Regions from separate parts of the Streptomyces sp. NPDC048504 genome, predicted to be linked through region 1. Evidence: riboswitches for the same ligand, from Rfam matches in the RefSeq annotation. Region 1 holds a riboswitch; each other region holds the start of a gene.
What was found. A riboswitch is a leader RNA that binds a small molecule or an ion and turns the genes downstream of it on or off. The one in region 1 is predicted to bind cobalamin.
Positions count from the first base shown of each region.

Region 1 (5,680 bases):
ACTTGCAGGCCATATTCGACACGCCATGATCGAGAGGTGATCAACTCCCGGTTGACACAGGTGAGGAGACGAAAATTCAGCGATCGTCATGGCGTGAACGCGATGGATGGGAGACGCCGAGTCCGCGGGACGCCGACGGGAGTCCGCACGGTACGGGCAGGATCCCGCAAAGCACCGGCCGGACTCTTCGCCTGCCCGATGGGCTTTCTCGTCGCCCCCGTCGGCTGTCTGCTCGCGGCTGCCCCGGGGCTGTTGATCGGGCGGGTGCAGCCGATCCTGCCGTTGCTGGCGATCGGGCCGTTGATGGCCGCCACGTTCCTGGGCGCCCGGCGTACGTTCTTCGTCAGTTGCTGGACGATCCTGCTCGCGCTCGCGGCGGGGCTCGGCGCCGGGACGCAGCTGAGTGCCGGGTTCGCCGTCCGGTGGGGCGGGCTGCTGCTGGGGTGCGCGTGCAGTGTGTACGCGGCGTGGCAGCGCGGGCGGTTGCGGGAGCGACTCGCGGAGGCGCGGGAGGTGGCCCGGATCACCCAGGAGGCGATTCTGCGGCCCGTCTCCCGCAGCCTCTCCGGGACGCATGTCTCCACCCGGTACCACTGCGCGAGCCGGGAGTCGTCCGTCGGCGGTGATCTGTACGACCTCGCGGTGACGCCGTACGGCCTGCGTGTGCTGGTCGGGGACGCGCGCGGGCACGGGCTCGACGCGCTGCGCACGGCGTCCGACACGGTCACCGCGTTCCGCGAACTCGCCTACACCGCCCCGGATTTGGCGACCCTCGCGAGGGGCATCGATAGCCGCCTCTATCCCCATCTCGCCCCGGAGGACTTCGTCACCGCCGTGCTGGTGGAGTTCGGGCCGGGTGAGGTGCGGCTGGTCAACTGCGGTCATCCGGCGCCTCTTCGCTCCGGGCAGCGGCTGGAACTGCTCGAACCCCGGGTGCCCGCCCTGCCGTTGGGGCTGCACCCGGAGCCGCGGCAGTACCGGGTCCGTCTCCAGCCCGGTGACCGTCTCCTCCTCTACACGGACGGCCTCACCGAATCCCGCGCCCCGGACGGCACCCCGTTCGCCCTCCTCACCGAGTCGGCCCTCGCCCTGAGCGAGCCGACGCCGGACGGCGCCCTGAACGCCCTGTACGAGCGGCTGCTCGCCCACACCGGCGGGCCGCCCACCGACGACCTGGCACTCGTCCTGTGCCAGCCGACGGGGGTGACCGCGCCGGTGCGGGTCTGAGGCCCGGCGGCTTCAGCCCAACTTGAGGAGCAGGTCGGTGAGTTCGGCCGGCTTGGTGATCATGCAGTCGTGGCCGGTCTCCAGTTCCCACACCTGGGCCGGGGTGCCGTTGGGCTGGATCGCGGGGACGGGCCGCCGCTCGAAACCTTCCGGTTCGCTGCCCACGCAGTGGATGTGCGTGCGGGGGATCGCGTTCGCGGCGGGGTTGTCCAGCCGTACGGGCTGCTGGAGGCAGAGCGTCGGCTGGTCCGAGACCATCGTGCGCAGCCAGGCCACGTCCGCCGGATCGGTGACCCCGAACAGGCCACCGGGCGGCGGGAGTTCGGGCAGCGGCGGAATCCGCCAGGGGGTGTCGGACCGCGCGGCCAGGTCGATCAGGACCTGGGTCACGGGCAGGATGTCGGTCGCGCGCTCGCCGTCCACCGGGACCATCGCGTCCAGGTAGACGAGATGGGCGATCCGGTCCGGGAGCGTGTTGGCCGCGCCCGAGACCACGAGCCCCGCGTAACTGTGCCCCACGAGGACCACGTCCGTGAGGTCCTCCTCGGTGATCAGCCCGACGACGTCCTCGACGTGGGTGTCGAGGCCCACCCCGGGGCCGAGCAGGTGCGCCTTGTCGCCGTAGCCGGTGAGTGACGGCGCGAACACCCGGTGCCCGGCAGCCGTCAGCAGCGGGACCACCCGGTCCCAGGCCTGCCCGCTGTGCCAGGCGCCGTGTACCAGTAGATAAGTAGACATCGTGTCGCTCCTTGGTGTGGTGGCCGGGGTTGCCGCATGGCCACCGACGACGCTGCCGCCCGCCCCACACCCCAGCCAGGGCCCCGCCGACCCTGGGGGTGACAGGACCAGGCAGGCCCCCGTCCGCCCGATCTACAGTGAGGAGATGGCCGACGAACCGAACCTGCTGGGTGAGTACGTGCGCGCCCGCCGCGAACTCGTCACGCCCGAACAGGCCGGTATCCCGGTCTTCGGGGTCCGGCGGGTGCCGGGCCTGCGCCGCGAGGAGGTCGCGATGCTGGCCGGCATCAGCGCCGACTACTACCTGCGGCTGGAGCAGGGCCGCGACCGCAACCCCTCCGCGCAGGTCCTCGAAGCCATCGCCCGGGTGCTGCGGCTCGACGGCACCGCGACGGCCCACCTGCTGCGCCTCGGCGCCGACGGCCCCCGCAGACAGCGCATCCGCCCCCAGCGCCGCAGGGAGACGGTCCCGCCGAGCATCACCAAGCTGCTCACGACGCTCCCGCTCCCGGCCCTGGTCGAGGGCCGCTACTTCGACGTCCTCGCCGCCAACACCCTCGCGACCGCCCTGTCACCGCGCTTCACGGCGGGCGCCAACCGCCTGCGTTCCCTGTTCCTCGACCCCGCCGAGCAGGCACTCCACCCGCAGTGGGAGAACTCCAGCGGAGGTATCGTCGCCGCCTTCCGCGAGGCGGTCGGCACCGACACCGACGACCCCCGGTTCATCGAGCTGGTCGGCGAACTCTCCCTCGCCAGCCCCCTGTTCAGCCGACTCTGGGCCCGCCACGACGTACAGTCCTGCGAGGGCGCGGCCAAGTACCTCGACCACCCCCAGGTCGGCGCCCTCCACCTGAACCGCGAACGCCTGAGCATCGACGGCGCCCCGCGCCAGACCCTCGTCATCTACCACCCGGACCCGGACACCGACGCGGCCGACAAACTGGCCCTCCTGGCCTCCTCCACCGCTACGGCAGAAGCGCGACCGACCGCACCAACTCCTCGGCGACACCGAGGAGTTCGACCTCACGCGGAGTCATCGTCGGATTCACCGCCCGCCTCCGCCGCGCTTCCGCCAACCCTTCCCCCGTGAGCCCGGAAGGATCCGCGAGCAGCGAGACGAGCATCGCGCGCGCCGGTCCGGCGACCGGCTGATCGTCGTCCACGGCGACCTGGGCGAGGATGATCGCGGAGAGCCCCCAGTCGAGAGCCGGGTCACCGTCCTCCGCCGTGGCCCAGTCGATGACGCGCGGGCCGTCCGGAGTGAGCAGCACGTTCTCCGGGTGAAGGTCGAGGTGCAGCACCCGAGTTCCGGGCCGCCGACCGGGGATCGCGTGCAACTGCCGTAGCAGAGAGGCGAGTACGGTCCCGGCCTCCACCGCGTCGATCGCACCCGCGACGAACGCCTCCACCATGGTGGGCCCGGTCAGCCGCTCCATCACGAGATCGGTACGCGAGGTGCGCGAGGTGCCCGGGTCCTCCATGCGCACCCGGGGCACGGGATAGCCGTGGGCCCGCACATGTTCCATCACCGCGCCCTCGGCCGCCGCGTCCCCCCAGTCCTCGCGGTTGCGGCGCAGCACCCACGCCTCGTCGATCTCGTAGACGTCGGCGGTACGGCCGGAGCCGATCAGCTTCCCCGGCGCTTTCCCCGTGGCTGGCATGGCCAGAACCTACCGGGGACGGCGGACCGGGCAACCCCTGCCCACAGCGGGGGCTCAGGTTCCCCGTACAGTGGCCGGGTCGTCATCACACCCGTACGGGAGGAAGCCGGTGCAATTCCGGCGCTGACCCGCAACCGTGATCCGGTCCCCCAGGGGCCCGGTGAGCCGGACCGCCCCGTACGGCACGTGACCGGTTCACATGCACCGTCGAGGAATACGGAGCCGAGCCGCCCGGGGGTCCCCGCGCTGCCGTGCTCCCCGCAGAGAAGGCACCCGCCGATCATGAACGTCCGCCGCAGCGCCGCGGTCCTGGCCACCGTCGTCACCGTGATGGCGGCGGCCCCGGCCGTCGCCGCCGGTCCGTCGCCCTCGCCGTCCGCGGCGATACCCGCCGGGCTCTACGGCACCTCCGACCCGGCCTACGACGGCGTCTGGCGCCAGTCCCTCGCGCTGCTGGCGCAGGACGCGGTGGGCGTGGAGCCCGCCGACCAGGCGGTGACGTGGCTGGTCGGCCAGCAGTGCGCCGACGGCGCCTTCGCCGCGTTCCGGGCCGACCCCGCCAAGGCCTGCGACGCCAAGGTCATGGTCGACACGAACAGCACGGCCGCCGCCGTACAGGCCCTCGCGAACGACGGCCGCGGGGACTCCGCCGTCACCAAGGCCGTCACGTGGCTGAAGTCGATCCAGAACCCCGACGGCGGCTGGGGCTACTCCCCCGGCGGGGCCAGCGACGCGAACTCCACCTCCGTCGTCATCGGCGCCCTCGCGGACGCGGGCGTGACCGTGCCGAACCTCCAGAAGGACGGCAAGTCCCCGTACGACGCCCTGCGGAAGCTCGCGCTGCCCTGCGACGGCGGCGCGGACGCGGGCGCCTTCGCCTACCAGCCGGACAAGAAGGGCAGGCTCGCGGCCAACGCGGACGCGACCGCGGCGGCCGTGCTGGGCCTCTACGGCGAGTCGCTGACCGGCAGCCGACAGGACGACGCCGACGCACCCGCGACGTGCGAGAAGTCCGGCGACGATCCCTTCAGGGTGGCGGACAACGGCGCCGCGTGGCTCGCCCACGCCATGGCGAGGACCGGCCACCTCACCACCGCGCTCCCCGGCGCCAAGCCCCAGCCCGACTACGGCAACACGGCCGACGCGATCGTCGCCCTGTCCTCCCTCGGCCTGCACGACCAGGCCGCCAAGCCCCTGCGCTGGCTGGAGACCCACGCCAACTCCTGGGCCACGCAAGGCGGTCCGGCCGCCTACGCCCAACTCGTCTTCGTGGCGACCACCGCGAAGGGCGCCGACGTCCACGACTTCGGCGGCCAGAACCTCGTCACCCTGCTCAACGCGACGGGCCCGACCCCGAAGTCGATCGACGAGCCGCAGACAGCCGGCCCGAGCGACAACGCGGCCACCGACGACAACGACGGTTCCCTGAACGCCACTTGGACGATCGTCGGCGGCATCCTCCTCCTCGCCGCGATCATCGCCGCCGCCCTGATCACCCGCGGCCGAAAGCGCGGCCACCAACAGTGACCCGCCGCCTCGTCCTGTTCCTGCCGGCCCTGCTCCTCGTCCTCGGCACAACAACCCAGGCCCAGGCAGCCGGTTACCGCTACTGGTCCTTCTGGGACCGCACCGGCACCCACTGGACCTACGCCACGCAGGGCCCCTCCACCACCCGCCCGGACGACGGCACCATCCAGGGCTTCCGCTTCGCGGTGAGCGAGGACTCGGCGAACGCGAAGCAACCCCGCCTCACATCACCCGACTTCGCAGCGATCTGCGCCAACTCCCCCGCCACCCAAGGCAAGAAGCGCATCGCCCTGGTCATCGACTTCGGCACAGCCTCCGACGCCCCCGCCCTCCGCACGGCCTGCGCGAGAGTCACCCCCGACGCGACAACAGCAGAGGCCCTGGCCACGGTCGCCAAACCCCTGCGCTACAACACAGCCGCCCTACTGTGCGCAATAGCCGACTACCCGAAACAGGGCTGCGCCGACCAGGTAACCGACCAGAAGAAGACCCCAACACCCCACCACGGCCCATCAGTCGGCCTCCTG
Region 1 is NZ_JBICXA010000009.1:194,074-199,753, forward strand. It holds gene ACGFY9_RS23545 (PP2C family protein-serine/threonine phosphatase) at 103-1,227, shown strand; gene ACGFY9_RS23550 (alpha/beta hydrolase) at 1,240-1,965, opposite strand; gene ACGFY9_RS23555 (helix-turn-helix domain-containing protein) at 2,111-3,055, shown strand; partial or broken gene ACGFY9_RS23560 (phosphotransferase) at 2,946-3,626, opposite strand; cobalamin riboswitch at 3,686-3,819, shown strand; gene ACGFY9_RS23565 (prenyltransferase/squalene oxidase repeat-containing protein) at 3,909-5,153, shown strand; gene ACGFY9_RS23570 (SCO2322 family protein) at 5,150-5,680, shown strand, end outside.

Region 2 (5,680 bases), on a different contig from region 1:
GCCCTCAAGTCGGCCCGCGCGGTGCGCAGTTCGGAGGTCTGCGGGAAGGAGCCGATCGTGGTCGTCGGCAGCGGCGGCAGCCCGAGATGCGCGCGCTGCGCCGCGGTCCGCTCGTCGTACGGCTGGGAGCGGCGGGCGTCGGCGTCCGTGACCGCGGCGGCCCTGGCCCGTACGGCGGGGTCCCTGGTGAGCGCCGAACCGGCGCGGGAGGCCAAGTCGGCGCGGTTGGCGGCGAGTTCGGCGGCGATCGTGTCGGTGCCCTGGGCCAGGCCCTTGGCAAGCGTGACGATCTCGCCGGTCTTCTGCCGCGCGAACGCGAGCCAGCGCAGGATCTGCGGCTCGATGTCCCGCTCGGCGGCGGCGTCGAGCGGCACATGGAGCAGCGAGCAGGAGGCGGCCACGTCGACCCGGTCGGCAAGACCGAGCAACGTGCCCAGTGTGGCAAGGGACTTGGTGAGGTCGTTGACCCAGACGTTACGGCCGTTGACGACCCCCGCGATCAGCCGCTTGCCGGGCAGTCCGCCCACGGCGGCGAGGGCGTCCAGGTTGGCGGCGGCGGACTCGGTGAAGTCGAGTGCGAGGCCCTCCACGGGCGCCTTCGCGAGGACCGGCAGCGCGTCGCCGAGCCGGTCGAAGTAGGAGGCGACGAGCAGCTTCGGCCGGTCGGTGAGGGCGCCGAGGGCGCGGTACGCGCGGGTGGTGGCGCTCAGTTCTGCCGGGGTGCGGTCCTGGACCAGGGCGGGCTCGTCGAGTTGTACCCACTCCGCGCCGGCCGCGCGCAGGTCGGCGAGGACCTCGGCGTACACGGGCAGCAGCCGGTCCAGGAGGGTCAGCGGATCGAAGTCCGCGGACACCCCGGGCGCGGGCTTGGCGAGCAGGAGGTAGGTGACCGGGCCGACGAGCACCGGGCGGGCGGTGAGGCCCAGGGCGAGGGCCTCCTTCAACTCCGCCACCTGTTTGGCGGAGTCGGTGGTGAAGACGGTGTCCGGGCCCAACTCGGGCACGAGGTAGTGGTAGTTGGTGTCGAACCACTTCGTCATCTCCAGCGGCGCCACGTCCTGGGTGCCGCGTGCCATCGCGAAGTAGCCGTCCAGCGCGTCGAGTTCGACGGCGGCGCGGTGGCGTTCGGGGATCGCGCCGACCATGACGCTGGTGTCCAGGACGTGGTCGTAGTACGAGAAGTCGCCGGTCGGTACCTCGTGGATGCCGGCGTCCGCCAGTTGCCGCCAGTTCGTGCGGCGCAGTTCGGCGGCGGTGGTCCGGAGGGCTTCGGCGTCGACGCGGCCCTTCCAGTAGCCCTCGATGGCCTTCTTGAGTTCTCGGCCCCTGCCCTGGCGGGGGTAGCCGTAGACGGTTGCCCGTGCTGCCGCGGCTGCGGACTTCGGTGTCACGGAAATCTCCTTCGCGAGATATCTCCCTGGATCCCGGTGTCGGGACGTGAGCGCGAAGGTTCGTAGACCGGGGGATGGTGACCGCCCGTGTGTACGCCGACCCGCCCACGAGGTCACCGGGATTCCGCGCGCGAATGCTTCGCGTGCGGGCAGGTGGCAGGTCTTCGGACTTGCGGGCACGGCCCCCGTTTGAACTGGAGGTCACCTACTGGCCGTCGCTTCCCAGGTCCTGTGTGGGCCCAGTGCGTATGACGGCGGTCGTTCCTGCTTACCGCTGCGGGGCAGTCCCGGAATTTCACCGGGTTCCCTCTTGCGACGCGTCCGTCTGGGTGACGGGGCGAACCAGCTGCGTCGATCAGCGTAGCGGGTACGTCGAGTTTTGGCTTTCGGCCGGTGGGGGCTGGTCGCGCAGTTCCCCGCGCCCCTAGGTAGGTCGGGGTCCCCGGGATTCGAAGGCTCGCAGGATTTCCTCTGCCGCCAAGGTTGCTGTCAACTCGCCCTCGCGTACCTGGCGTTCGAGGGCCGGAGCCAGCGCACGTACCGCCGGATCGGAGTGCAGCCTCCCCAGAAGTTCATCGCGGACCATCGTCCACGTCCAATCCACCTGCTGCTCGCTGCGCTTCGCAGCCAGGCGGCCGGTGGACTCCAGCAGGGAGCGGTGTTGTTCGAGGCGCTCCCAGACCGTGTCCAGGCCGGTGCCCTCGCGCGCGCTGCAACTCAGTACCGGCGGGGTCCAGGCCGCGTCAGCGGGGTGCATCAGCCGTAGTGCGCCTGCCAGTTCACGTGCCGCGCTCTTCGCATCCCGCTCATGCGGCCCGTCCGCCTTGTTGACGGCGATGACGTCCGCCAGTTCCAGGACGCCCTTCTTGATGCCCTGTAGCTGGTCGCCGGTACGGGCCAACGTCAACAGCAGGAAAGAGTCGACCATGTTGGCTACCGCCGTCTCCGACTGGCCTACGCCTACCGTCTCGACGAGGACGACGTCGTACCCCGCCGCTTCCATCACCACGATGGACTCGCGGGTCGCCTTCGCGACGCCGCCGAGGGTGCCGGCGGTGGGGGAGGGGCGGACGAAGGCCGCCGGGTCGACGGAGAGGCGCTCCATGCGGGTCTTGTCGCCGAGGATCGAACCGCCCGTCCGTGTGGAGGACGGGTCGACCGCCAGCACCGCGACCCGGAAGCCGAGGGAGGTGAGGAGGGTGCCGAAGGCGTCGATGAAGGTCGACTTGCCTACGCCCGGTACGCCGCTGATGCCGATGCGCCGGGCCTGGCCGCTGTGCGGGAGGAGCTCGGTCAGCAACTCCTGGGCCATGAACCGGTGTTGGGGCTTGGTCGACTCGACGAGGGTGATGGCGCGGGCCACCAGGGCCCGCTTGCCGCCGAGTACGCCCTTCACATAGGTGTCGACCTCGATCACAGGGTGTGCCCGAGGTCGGCGGCCAGTCGCCGCACCAGGTCGTGGGCCGCGTCCGGGATCACCGTCCCGGGCGGGAACACGGCCGCCGCGCCCATCTCCAGGAGGGTGGGTACGTCCTGCGGTGGGATCACCCCGCCCACCACGATCATGATGTCCTCGCGGCCCTCCTCGGCGAGGGACTCCTTCAACGCCGGTACGAGGGTGAGGTGTCCGGCGGCGAGGGACGACACTCCGACGATGTGTACGTCCGCCTCCACGGCCTGGCGGGCCACCTCGCCGGGGGTCTGGAACAGCGGGCCGACGTCGACGTCGAAGCCGAGGTCGGCGAAGGCGGTGGCGATCACCTTCTGGCCGCGGTCGTGACCGTCCTGGCCCATCTTGGCGACCAGGATGCGCGGGCGGCGGCCCTCGGACTCCTCGAACTCGGCCACGAGGGCACGGGTGCGTTCCACGGACGGGGAGTCGCCGGCTTCGGTGCGGTACACACCGGCGATCGTACGGATCTGGCTCGCGTGCCGCCCGTACACCTTCTCCAGCGCGTCGGAGATCTCGCCGACCGTCGCCTTCGCGCGGGCCGCGTTGACCGCCAACTCCAGGAGATTTCCCGTGCTTTCGGCGGCCCGGGTCAGCGCGTGCAACGCGTCCTGGGTGGCCTGTTCGTCGCGCTCGGCGCGCAACCGCCGCAGCTTCTCGATCTGTTGGGTGCGGACGGAGGAGTTGTCGACCTTGAGGACGTCGATCTGTTCGTCGGTCTCCACGCGGTACTTGTTGACGCCGATGACCGGCTGGCGGCCGGAGTCGATGCGGGCCTGGGTGCGGGCCGCGGCCTCCTCGATGCGCAGCTTGGGGATGCCCGCGTCGATGGCCTTGGCCATACCGCCCGCCGCCTCGACCTCCTCGATGTGCTGCCAGGCGCGGCGGGCGAGGTCGTAGGTCAGCTTCTCGACGTACGCGCTGCCGCCCCACGGGTCGATCACCCGGGTCGTGCCGGACTCCTGCTGGATCAACAACTGTGTGTTGCGGGCGATGCGCGCCGAGAAGTCGGTGGGCAGCGCGAGGGCCTCGTCCAGGGCGTTGGTGTGGAGCGACTGGGTGTGGCCCTGAGTTGCCGCCATCGCCTCTACGCACGTGCGCGTGACGTTGTTGAAGACGTCCTGCGCTGTCAGCGACCAGCCCGAGGTCTGCGAATGGGTGCGCAGGGAGAGGGACTTGGCGTTCTGCGGGTCGAACTGCTTGACCAGCTTGGCCCAGAGGAGGCGGGCCGCGCGCATCTTCGCGATCTCCATGAAGAAGTTCATGCCGATCGCCCAGAAGAAGGACAGCCGGGGTGCGAACGCGTCCACGTCCATCCCCGCGGCCCGGCCCGCCCGGATGTACTCCACCCCGTCCGCGAGGGTGTACGCCAGCTCCAAGTCGGCCGTCGCGCCCGCCTCTTGGATGTGGTAGCCGGAGATGGAGATGGAGTTGTAGCGGGGCATCCGCTGCGAGGTGTAGGCGAAGATGTCGGAGATGATCCGCATCGACGGCTTCGGCGGATAGATGTAGGTGTTGCGGACCATGAACTCTTTGAGGATGTCGTTCTGGATGGTCCCGGCCAACTTCTCGGGCGGTACGCCCTGTTCCTCCGCCGCCACGATGTAGAGGGCCAGTACGGGCAGTACCGCGCCATTCATCGTCATCGACACGGTCATCTTGTCCAGCGGGATGCCGTCGAAGAGCTGGCGCATGTCGTAGATCGAGTCGATCGCCACGCCCGCCATGCCGACGTCACCGGTCACGCGCGGGTGGTCGCTGTCGTAACCCCGGTGCGTGGGCAGGTCGAAGGCGACCGACAGGCCCTTCTGGCCGGCCGCCAGGTTGCGGCGGTAGAAGGCGTTGGACTCCTCGGCCGTGGAGAAACCCGCGTACTGGCGGATCGTCCACGGCTGGTTGACGTACATCGTCGGGTACGGGCCGCGCAGATACGGCGCGATGCCCGGGTAGGTGGCCAGGAAGTCCAGGCCCTCCAAGTCCTGCCCGGTGTACAGGGGTTTGACGGCGATGCCCTCCGGGGTCTCCCAGAGGAGGTCGTCGCCGCCCGCCGCCTTCTTGACTGCGTCACGCCACTCGTCGGGGCCGACCCCGGTGGCCGGGGCTCCCAGCTCGATCCCGGAGAAGTCGGGGATGCGCCCCATCGCTGCCATCAGGACACTCCCATGCGGTCGAGGGTGGCGGAGAGTACGGCTACGGCGTCACAGCCCGCGAAGACGTAGGCGTCGACACCGGAGTACTGCCCGGGACGGCCCGCGAGGAACACGTGCCCGGCACCGGCCGACCTCAACTCCCCGGCGATCGTGGCCGCTTGCTCCTCGTACAGCGTGTCGCTTGAGCACAGGCAGGCCTCGGTGGCGCCGCTGTTCGCGAACTCGCCCCCGGTGACGGGCTCGATGCCGCCCGCCTGGAACAGGTTCGACGCGAAGGTGAGGCGGGCCGTGTGCGCGGCGGCCGGGCCGAGCGCGGCCAGGAAGATGCGCGGGCGGGAGCCGGTCGCCGCGAGGTGGGCGTCGGAGCGGGCGCGGAGTTCCTCGTAGGCCTCGTCGCGCCGTACGCGCGGCAGGCCGCCGGAGGGTTCCACGGGAGCGGGGGCGCGCTCCGGGAGGCGTTCGGTGAGGTTCGGGAACTCGCTTACGCCGGTGATGGGTTCGCGGCGCTTGGCGAGCTTCGCGCTGCGGGCCGCCCAGGTCGTAGCGAGGTCCTCTCGGAGGCGGCCCGAGCGCAACGCGGCCGCCTGGCCGCCCTGTTGCTCGATGTGCTGGAAGAACTCCCAGCCCGCGTGGGCGAGTTCGTCCGTGAGCCGCTCCACGTACCAGGAGCCGCCCGCCGGGTCGATCAC
Region 2 is NZ_JBICXA010000011.1:339,626-345,305, reverse strand. It holds gene metE (5-methyltetrahydropteroyltriglutamate--homocysteine S-methyltransferase) at 1-1,391, opposite strand, end outside; cobalamin riboswitch at 1,529-1,753, opposite strand; gene meaB (methylmalonyl Co-A mutase-associated GTPase MeaB) at 1,816-2,808, opposite strand; gene scpA (methylmalonyl-CoA mutase) at 2,805-4,991, opposite strand; gene ACGFY9_RS27750 (methylmalonyl-CoA mutase family protein) at 4,991-5,680, opposite strand, start outside.
Region 2: linked by a shared signal. The riboswitch ahead of metE (5-methyltetrahydropteroyltriglutamate--homocysteine S-methyltransferase) and the one ahead of ACGFY9_RS23565 (prenyltransferase/squalene oxidase repeat-containing protein) in region 1 are both predicted to bind cobalamin.

Region 3 (5,680 bases), on a different contig from region 1:
GCTGTCGAGTTTCTCGACCTCGTTGATCCACTTGAAGCAGAACTCGGCCTTCTCGCGGATGGAGGGGATGTTCTCCACCGCGTCGAAGGCGGCCGCCCGGTCCTCCGGGTCGGGGAGGTAGGTGTCCAGCAGGGTCAGATAGAACTGGACGTGCACCGCCTCCTCGAAGAGCTGACGGCTCAAGTAGAGCCGAGCCTCGGGGGAGTTGATGTGCTTGTACAGGGTCAGCACGAGGTTGTTCGCCACGATCGAGTCGCCCGTCGCGAAGAACGCGACCAGCCGGCCGATCATGTGCTGCTCACCCGGCGTCAGCTTCGCGAGGTCGGCGACGTCCGAGTGGAGGTCGACCTCCTCGACGGTCCAGGTGTTCTTGATCGCGTCCCGGTAGCGCTCGTAGAAGTCCGGGTAGCGCATAGGGCGGAGGGTCAGCTCGAAGCCCGGGTCGAGGAGGTTCTTGGCTTCGGTCGTCATTACTGGCAGGCCTCGCAGGACTCGGGGTTTTCCAGGGAGCAGGCGACCGCGTCTTCGTCGGTGGTCAACTGCTGTACGGGGATGGGGGTTTGGGCCTGGGCCGCGCGGGCGATGCGGGTCGCCGGACGTGAGCGCAGGTAGTACGTCGTCTTCAGGCCCTGCTTCCAGGCGTACGCGTACATCGAGGAGAGCTTGCCGATCGTCGGCGTCTCCAGGAACAGGTTCAGGGACTGGGACTGGTCCAGGAACGGGGTGCGGGCGGCGGCCATGTCGATCAGGCCGCGCTGCGGGATCTCCCAGGCCGTGCGGTACAGGGCGCGCACGTCGGCCGGGATCCAACTGAAGCCCTGCACCGAGCCGTTGGCCTCACGCAGCGCCTCGCGGGTGCGGGCGTCCCACGCGCCGAGCTGCTTCAACTCGTCGACCAGGTAGGAGTTGACCTGGAGGAACTCGCCGGAGAGCGTCTCGCGCTTGAACAGGTTGGAGACCTGCGGCTCGATGCACTCGTAGACGCCGGCGATCGACGCGATCGTGGCGGTGGGGGCGATCGCCAGCAACAGGCTGTTGCGCATGCCGGTTTGGGCGATACGTTCCCGCAGTGCCGACCAGCGCTCCGGCCAGGTCAGTTCCACGCCGTAGTGGTCGGGGTGCAGGACGCCCCGGGCGGTACGGGTCTTCTCCCAGGCCGGGAGCGGGCCGTTGCGCTCGGCGAGGTCGGCGGAGGCCTCGTACGCGGCGAGCATGATGCGCTCGGCGATGCGGGTGGAAAGGGCCTGCGCCTGCGGCGAGTCGAAGGGGACGCGGAGTTTGAAGAAGACGTCCTGGAGGCCCATCGCGCCCAGGCCGACCGGGCGCCAGCGGGCGTTGGAACGGCCCGCCTGCTCGGTCGGGTAGAAGTTGATGTCGACCACGCGGTCCAGGAAGGTGACGGCGGTGCGGACCGTCTCGTCCAGCCGCTCCCAGTCGATGTCACCGTTCGCTTGGTCCACGAATGCGCCGAGGTTCACCGAGCCCAGGTTGCAGACCGCCGTCTCGCCGTCGTCCGTGACCTCAAGGATCTCCGTGCAGAGGTTCGAGGAGTGGACGGTGTGGCCCGGCTCGGCCGTCTGGTTGGCGGTGCGGTTGGCCGCGTCCTTGAAGGTCATCCAGCCGTTGCCGGTCTGCGCGAGGGTGCGCATCATGCGGCCGTAGAGGTCACGGGCCGGGATGGTCTTCTTGGCGAGCCCCTGCGCCTCGGCCTTGCGGTAGGCCGCGTCGAACTCGTCCCCCCACAGGTCGACCAGCTCGGGCACGTCGGCGGGGGAGAAGAGCGACCAGTCGCCGTCCGCGTTCACCCGGCGCATGAACTCGTCCGGGATCCAGTGCGCCAGGTTCAGGTTGTGCGTACGCCGGGCGTCCTCACCGGTGTTGTCCCGCAGCTCCAGGAACTCCTCGATGTCGGAGTGCCAGGTCTCCAGGTACACCGCGGCCGCGCCCTTGCGCCGGCCGCCCTGGTTCACCGCGGCGACCGAGGCGTCCAGCGTCTTCAGGAACGGGACGATGCCGTTGGAGTGCCCGTTCGTCCCCCGGATCAGCGAACCCCGGCTGCGGATGCGGGAGTACGACAGTCCGATGCCGCCGGCGTGCTTCGAGAGGCGGGCGACCTGGTGGTAGCGGTCGTAGATGGAGTCCAGCTCGTCCAGCGGGGAGTCGAGGAGGTAGCAGGACGACATCTGGGGGTGCCGGGTGCCGGAGTTGAAGAGCGTGGGGGAGGACGGGAGGTAGTCCAGGCGGCTCATCAGGCGGTAGAGCGCGGCGACTTCGTCCAGGGCGCGGGCGCTGTCGTCCTCGGCGAGGCCGGCCCCGACCCGGAGCATGAAGTGCTGGGGGGTCTCGATGACCTTGCGGGTGATCGGGTGCCGCAGGAGGTAACGGCTGTACAGGGTGCGCAGGCCGAAGTAGCCGAAGCGGTCGTCGCCCTCCGTGTCGATCAGCGCGTCGAGGCGGGCCGCGTGAAGCGTCACGAACTCGGCGGTGCGGTCCGCGATGAGGCCCTCGCGGTGGCCTACGGCGACGGACTCGGTGAACGTCGTGACGCCCTGGGAGGCGGCCTCGGCGGCGATGCTGATCGTCAGCAGCCGGGCGGCCAGCCGGGAGTAGACCGGGTCCTCGGAGATGAGGCCGGCGGCCGCCTCCGTCGCCAGCTCGCGCAGTTCCGCCACGTCCGCGTGCGCGGACCGGCCGCGCAACGTGGCGGCGGCGACCCGGCCGGGGTCGGCGTCGGGGAGGTCGGCGGTCAGCTCGGTCAGGGTCCGCAGGATCGCGGTACCGGGGCCGTCGGCGTCCTGAACGGCCGTTCCGGGAACGGCGGTTCCGGGTCCGGTCGTGGTCGCCGCGATCGCCTCGTTCGCCTGGGTCGCTGATGCCGGCTCTGCTGGCGCGATGGTCACGGTGGGGCTCTCCCTCGCTCGGCACGGGGCCTCGCCGAGGGCAGGCGGCAGTACACGAGCGCACGGGGCGTCGCGTCCACCGGCCCACTCCACGAGGCCCGGACGTCATGCGCCCTGGCCGGGTGGCCGGACGCGCGCCGTCGGCAGGTCCTCGGACTGACCATGCGTGCATATGCACGTAAGTACACCGTTGCGGGACAGTTCCGGATTCGCACCGGATTCCCCTGCGGCGACAGCGAGCATGAGCATACATCTTGTGCCGGGTTGTCGTGGCACCACCAGATGTTGTGTCGCGGCGGTTTCAGAGTGTCAGCTTGTAGGTGAGCAGAGTGAGATCGTCCAGGTGTGGCACGGGATTCCAGTCCCGGTCGGGTGTGCGGACGAAACCCAGGCGTTCGTAGATGCGGTGGGCTGCGTGCATGGAGCTCTGGGTCGACAGGACGATGGTTGTGCAGGCTTCTGTGGTTCGGGCGCGGGTGATGCAGGCACGTACCAGGGCCTCGCCGGCGCCTCGGCCGCGGGCCTCGCGGGACACGGCGAGCATCCTTATCTCGGCCTCTCCGGGTTTCGCGATGTCGGCCATCGGGCCGCCGGACGGGACGAAGGTCACTCCGCCGAGGATGTGGTCGTCGTTCAGAGCGACGAGTACGTCGGCTGCGGCGGCTCGCTTTGCTACGGCTCTCAACTCGTCGAGGTAGCTGTCGCTCTCGCCGAAGTCCAGGAGGCCGTCCTGGAGGTAGGCCTGTGCTGTGATCTCGCCGAGGGTCTCGTATTCGGTGGGGTTCGCTCGGCGGATGAGGATGTCCATGTGGGCCAGTGTGTACGAACAGCGGGCCGCCGAGGGGGTGCTCTCGGTGGCCCGCTGCGGGTTCGTCGTGGCTGGTCGCGCAGTTCCCCGCGCCCCTTGGGTTGGGCCACTCACCCAGTGCTAATGAGTCGCCCCTGCTGTTGCCGGAGGCAGCTCCACCTGTACCCCCGGGTCGCCCGCGTCCGCCGTGTAGTCGCCGGGGCTGGTCTCGTCGATGCCCTCCGGGGCCTTGAACGCCTTCAGGGCGAAGGTGAGGACCACCGTCACGACGACGTTCAGCACGAACGCCGTCAGGCCGATGTAGCCGATCTCGCCGATGCCGGGGATCTCCTTGGACGAGCCGCCGAAGTGGTCCTGGGTCGGGGAGGCGACGCCGTACGCGGCGAGGGTGCCGTAGATCATGCCGGCCGCCCAGCCGGCGAGGAGGGCCCAGCGGTGGAACCAGCGGGTGAAGAGGCCGCCTACCAGGGCCGGGAAGGTCTGGAGGATCCAGATGCCGCCCAGGAGCTGGAAGTTGATGGCGACCGTCTTGTCCATCGTCAGGACGAAGGCCAGGGCGCCTACCTTCACCAGGAGCGAGACGATCTTGGAGACCTTGGTCTCCTGGGCCGGGGTCGCGTCGGGCTTGATGAAGTCCTTGTAGATGTTGCGGGTGAAGAGGTTCGCGGCCGCGATGGACATGATGGCTGCCGGGACGAGGGCGCCGATGCCGATCGCCGCGAAGGCCACGCCCGCGAACCAGTCCGGGAACATGTTCTCGAAGAGCTGGGGGATCGCCAACTGGCCGTTGGTGACCTTGACTCCGGCCGCGATCGCCATGAAGCCGAGCAGCGCGAGCAGGCCCAGCATCAGTGAATACAGCGGCAGGATCGTGGTGTTGCGGCGGATCACGTTGCGGCTCTTCGAGGAGAGGGTCGCGGTGATCGAGTGCGGGTACATGAACAGGGCCAGTGCCGAGCCCAACGCCAGTGTGGCGTACGTCCATTGGCCCGCCGGTGCGGGGACGAGTCCGCCCGTTCCCGCCGCCTTGAACTTGGCGCCCGCCGCGCTGAAGATGTCGTCGAAGCCGCCGAGCTTGATCGGGATGTAGATGATCGCCACCGCGATCACGATGTAGATCAGCCCGTCCTTCACGAACGCGATCAGCGCGGGGGCGCGGAGGCCGGAGGAGTAGGTGTACGCGGCCAGCACCGCGAACGCGATCAGCAGCGGCAGGTCCTTCACGAACCAGTTGGAGCTCGCGCTGCCGCCCACGCCCATGACGTCCAGCACGGCCTGGATGCCGACCAGTTGGAGCGCGATGTACGGCATCGTCGCGAGGATGCCGGTGACCGCCACCGCCAGCGACAGCCCCTTCGAGCCGAAGCGGCCGCGTACGAAGTCCGAGGTCGTCACGTATCCGTGCTTGTGCGACACCGACCAGAGGCGGGGCAGGAACGTGAAGATGAGGGGGTAGACGAGGATCGTGTACGGCACCGCGAAGAAGCCGGCCGCGCCCGCCGCGTAGACCGCCGCCGGGACCGCCACGAACGTATACGCCGTGTAGAGGTCGCCGCCGAGCAGGAACCAGGTGACCCAGGTGCCGAACGACCGTCCGCCCAGGCCCCATTCGTCGAGGCTCTGCTCGTTGTCGGCCCGGCGCCAGCGTGCGGCCAGGAAGCCGAGGGCCGTGACGGCCAGGAAGAAGAAGATGAAGACGCCGAGAGCGACGCCGTTCACGCCGTCGTTCACCGGTTACCTCCATGGCGGGTCCGCTGGTCGCGCTGCCACAGCTTGTAGGCGGTCATCGTCAGCGCGGTCGAGATCAGCACCCAGAGCATCTGGTACCAGTAGAAGAACGGGACGCCGATGAACGTGGGGTCGATCTTTGTGTAGGAGCCGACCCAGAGCAGCGCCACGAACGGCGCGATGAGGCAGACCGCGATGACGACGCGGGCCGGTGTCACCACCGGTGGGCCCGCTTCGGGCGGAA
Region 3 is NZ_JBICXA010000022.1:18,849-24,528, reverse strand. It holds gene ACGFY9_RS41605 (ribonucleotide-diphosphate reductase subunit beta) at 1-471, opposite strand, end outside; gene ACGFY9_RS41600 (ribonucleoside-diphosphate reductase subunit alpha) at 471-2,849, opposite strand; cobalamin riboswitch at 3,025-3,179, opposite strand; gene ACGFY9_RS41595 (GNAT family N-acetyltransferase) at 3,202-3,708, opposite strand; gene mctP (monocarboxylate uptake permease MctP) at 3,829-5,439, opposite strand; gene ACGFY9_RS41585 (DUF3311 domain-containing protein) at 5,436-5,680, opposite strand, start outside.
Region 3: linked by a shared signal. The riboswitch ahead of ACGFY9_RS41600 (ribonucleoside-diphosphate reductase subunit alpha) and the one ahead of ACGFY9_RS23565 (prenyltransferase/squalene oxidase repeat-containing protein) in region 1 are both predicted to bind cobalamin.